2 regions of the Henriciella litoralis genome follow, and region 2 is predicted to be linked to the other one. Evidence: riboswitches for the same ligand, from Rfam matches in the RefSeq annotation. Region 2 holds a riboswitch; the other holds the start of a gene.
What was found. A riboswitch is a leader RNA that binds a small molecule or an ion and turns the genes downstream of it on or off. The one in region 2 is predicted to bind cobalamin.
Positions count from the first base shown of each region.

Region 1 (2,198 bases), on a different contig from region 2:
AAGCCGCTGCCAAGCGGGATGTCGTCTCAGATCCGAAGCGGCTGTCATCATCATTGCGAACGCCCGCTGTCAGCGTCAGAGAGTCGACAGGCTTGAATTCATACAGGGCGAACAGGCTGTCTGTATCAGCGTCCTCGCCATTGGCTGAGGTTTCTTCTCGCTCAGCGCCGACCGACAACGTGTTCATGTCGTTGATCTCGAACGTGCCCTGATACCGGAAGATCGCCCGGTCGCCCTCAGCGAAATAGCTTTGCGCCCCATTCGTGAAGTTCTCGCGGGTGATATCGGAGTAGCCGACGAGGAACAGGTTATCCAGACGATCGTCGAGCAGCGGCACTTCCAGCGATACATTACCGGACAAAGTCTCATTCTGCGTGACTTCATCGCCATCGGCGACGCTTCCCTGAGCCGCGCCGTTGAAGCTGTCATACTCGGACTCGGCATCGTTATAGAGAACACTTGCCTGCAGCCGCGCATCGCCTGGCAGGTTTAGCCCGCCCCTTGCAGACAGGGTGGTCGACTCGTAAGCGTCATCTTCCGTGTTGCCATTCTCTTCGTCGGCCTTGGAGATGCCGTCGGTCGAAATGCCAGACGCGGACAGCCGGAAATCGCCGGTCTCATTTGCGCCTTCCACGGAAGCGCCGCCACGCAGCGTGTTGAACGAGCCGTATTCGGCGAATGCCATGCCACCGAAACCATCGTCGGGCTGTTTAGTCGTGATGGAAACCACGCCGCCAATGGCGTCTGAGCCCCAGAGCGTCGACTGCGGCCCTTTCAGAACCTCGATCCGATCAATATTCGCGGTGTCGAGATAGGCGAAGTTGAAGCTGCCATCTGTCGTCGAAGGATCGCCAACCGGGACGCCGTCTATGAGGACAAGTGTCTGCCCTGACGAGGCCCCACGGATGCGGACGCTCGCTGAACCGCCAAAGGTGCCGTTCTGATTTATCGTGACGCCGGGCGCTGTGGCCACTGCGTCGAGTGCGAAGTCGAGGTCGAGCTTTTCAAGATCTTCAGCAGAGATGATGCTGACGCTGGACCCGACTTCTGTGGCTGTCTGGTCGAGGCGTGAGCCTTCGACAATGATCGGAGCTAGCTTGTTTTCTTCAGTATCCGATTGTTGCGCGAAACCCGGCATAGCAATGCCGATGGCCGCCGCGCTGAGCAGAGCCGTCTTATACATGGGTATTCCTCTCACAGCACCGCGCCGCCCGTGAAGACAGGTGCAATTCATAACGACAATATCTGACCCATGAGCCTATGGCTCATGCGGGCGGCCAGCCTGTTTTCAGGGTGTCGTTACAAAAGGAGAGGCATCAGCCTTCCCGCCCTCAGAGAACTTATCCCGGTCTCCGGACGAACGACGCGATGGCAGGTCTCCTGGCTCGCCGATCAATGCCTTTGGCCGCCTTCCCAGGGCATGTGCCCCAGTGGCTTGGTTGGCCATCAGCTCCTGGCTGACAGTTGCGGGTACAGCACCGGATTTACACCGGCTTCCCTCTTAGCCCCCTGTTAAGGGAGCACCATCTGAGGCGCTGGATGCTGCAAGTGCGAGAGATTGTCAATTGGGTTGCGGTTGGCGCTGTCAGTGTGCAACGCTGCGTGTGGTGAAGCGGTCGGAACGAGGGCAGCCCCCACTTCACAGTCGGATGGAATTCAAAGCAAGTGCGTTAGGTTGACGATATGCGAGCGAAAGCAATGACAGGTTTGGCCGCGGCCATTCTTATGGCGGCAAGTTGTGGACAGGGAACACCGGAAGCTGGAAACGCCCAACAGGCCGACGCCAGACCAGTTTCAGCGACATGGTCGCTCGATACCGCAGGGTCGAGCATTGCGTTCGCTTCAATCAAGGCAGGTGAATTGATTGAAAGCCATACTTTTGCAGGTCTTTCAGGACAGATTTCACCTGACGGCGAAGCCGAGATAGATATCCCGCTCGACAAGGTCGAAACCAAGATCGACCTGCGCAATGAGCGCATGCGAGAGATGTTCTTTGAGACCGGCACCTATCCCGTGGCCACGATAAATGCCTCCGTCGATCCGGAGGCTTTTGCCGATCTACCGGTCGGTGGCCGCACTAAGGCGGAGATCACGGGCGAGTTGTCGTTGCACGGCGTGGAGGCCCCGGTCTATGCCGATGTCTTCGTCACCCGGATTGGGGACGCCCGCATAGAGGTAGCGTCTGCAGAGCCCGTGGT
Region 1 covers NZ_NCSS01000006.1:2,983,280-2,985,477, reverse strand. The annotation lists gene B8783_RS18005 (TonB-dependent receptor plug domain-containing protein) at 1-1,183, opposite strand, end outside; cobalamin riboswitch at 1,355-1,543, opposite strand; gene B8783_RS18000 (YceI family protein) at 1,699-2,198, shown strand, end outside.
Region 1: linked by a shared signal. The riboswitch ahead of B8783_RS18005 (TonB-dependent receptor plug domain-containing protein) and the one ahead of B8783_RS00285 (TonB-dependent receptor plug domain-containing protein) in region 2 are both predicted to bind cobalamin.

Region 2 (2,198 bases):
CATCGCCATTGAAGTCTTGCCGGATGGAGGCGTTCGCATTGAAGCCGCCGACCCGGATCGCATACTCACCGGCAATGCCGACGGTTTCGAAAGACTTGCTCTGATTTGGATCGCCATACGCCAGATCGGTGGAGACGCGCTCATAATCCTCGCGCTCATAATCGATCAGGAGGCTCGCGACATAGGCGACGACACCCGACTTGCTGTAAGACGGGCTCCACGACACCTTTGTGCGCTGACCCGTTGTTTCATCGGTGAATTTTCCGTCAGCCCGGTTTTCCCGGTTCACATCATTGTAGTTCGCCCGGAAGATGTGATCGATCGGGCCGGTCTCGCCAGCCAGCGCCGCGCCGACCATCCATTGCGTGCCGTCTGTCTTGCGGTCTGCATTGTCCAGCTGGCCATCGAAATCGAGGTCAGGATCGCTCTCGGCATAGGTATCGCGATAGCTCGCCAGCGTGGACAGCTTCCATCCGCTAAAAACCTCGCCCTGCCCTTTCAGCAGAAATCCGCCATTGCGCGAGCCATCCGCTTCGCCATTGCGGCCGGACACATCATACCCGTCCGTCGTAAAGCCAGAGGCGACGGCTTGCAGATTAAACCCGCCAAGGTCAGTCCCGCCGCCAATCGAGCCACGGACCGTTTCCCGGCTGCCGATCTCGAAATCACCACGAAGGCCTTCTTCCTCGCTCGTATAGATGCCGATGACGCCGCCAATGGCATCAGACCCGTAGAGCGATGATTGCTCTCCCCGCAGGACTTCGATGCGGCTAATGCCGAGCGATGTCAGCAGGCCAAAATCGGTTTCCCCGGTCACCGGATCGGAAAACTCGATCCCGTCGACCAGCACCAGCGTATGGTTCGCTTCCGCGCCGCGCAGACGCACCTGCGTCAGACCACCGACAGTGCCAGAGCGTGAGACCGCCACGCCGGGGACCGCCCGCAGCTGGTCTGCCACATAAGGCGTGTCGCGGATTTCGAGGTCTTCCTCGGTCAGGATCGACACGTCTTCGGTCAGACGCGAATCGATCACCGGGCGCAAACCGGACACCATCACGGAGTCGAGACGGCGCTCGCCAATTTCCTGCGCCAGTGCCGTCGCTGGCAGGGCAAGGGCGAACAGCCCCATCGGAATAAACTTATACATCATTGTCCGAACTCCTCGGAACACAGGGCCCGGCACACAAGGCCAGCCCGATCACAAAACCAGCCGGACAGGACCTGTCCGACGCGAAATGTGTCGTGAAACGGAGGATACTCCGCCTGCCTGTCCGCTGATCCCGGCGGCGGGCAAACGACGTGACGGCAGGTCTCCTGACTTCGCGGATGCTCACCTTCTCGCCGCCTTCCCGGATTGCTCCAGTGGCATCTTGGCGAGGGCTAGCCGCTTACAGTTGCGGGCACAGCGCCGGATTTACACCGGCTTCCCTTTTCACCCGTCCCCCATGAGGACAGGCACCGTCAGAGGCGGTCTCTACGCCGTTGCGCGGCCCACGGCAAGCCCTGCATAAAGACCGTGCAGCGGCTTTGATCGCGGCGTGTCTCTGCTCACAGTGTCGGGCAGGAAAGCAGACAATCTGCTAAACATCCCAACAGTCACCAGTCCCGATGGGAGATGCATGAAAACGTCGAAGCCAAAGAAATCATCCTGGATGGCGCGCCTGCGTCTGCCGATCCTTATCCTTCTCGCCGCCGCCGCACTCTGGGCGGCCGCAAGCTTTGGCTGGCCGGACACCGATTATACATCCGCAACACTCATCGGCGTGAAATTCCTGACGATCATCGCCATTGGCTGGGCGGTCGTCTCCTTGATCGACTATTCGCTGATGCGCCGGATGAACCGGCTTGAGATCGATGTCGACGACAATCTCGAAGCGCGCCGAATCGCGACCAAGCTCGATGTCATGCGCCGCGTGATCGTTGTGGTCGGCGCGATTGCTACCCTGGCCAGCGCGCTTGTCGTGGTGCCGTGGGCGCGCCAGCTCGGCGTTTCTCTTCTGGCCTCTGCCGGTATCATTGGTATCGCCGTCGGCCTCGCCGCGCGGCCCGTCCTGTCCAACCTCATCGCCGGCATCCAGATCGCTTTCACCCAGCCGATCCGGATCGAGGACGCTGTCGTCGTTGAAAACGAATGGGGCTGGATCGAGGAAATCGATCTCTTCTACGTCGTCATCCGCATCTGGGACCGGCGCCGCCTT
Region 2 covers NZ_NCSS01000004.1:43,818-46,015, forward strand. The annotation lists gene B8783_RS00285 (TonB-dependent receptor plug domain-containing protein) at 1-1,150, opposite strand, end outside; cobalamin riboswitch at 1,289-1,478, opposite strand; gene B8783_RS00290 (mechanosensitive ion channel family protein) at 1,620-2,198, shown strand, end outside.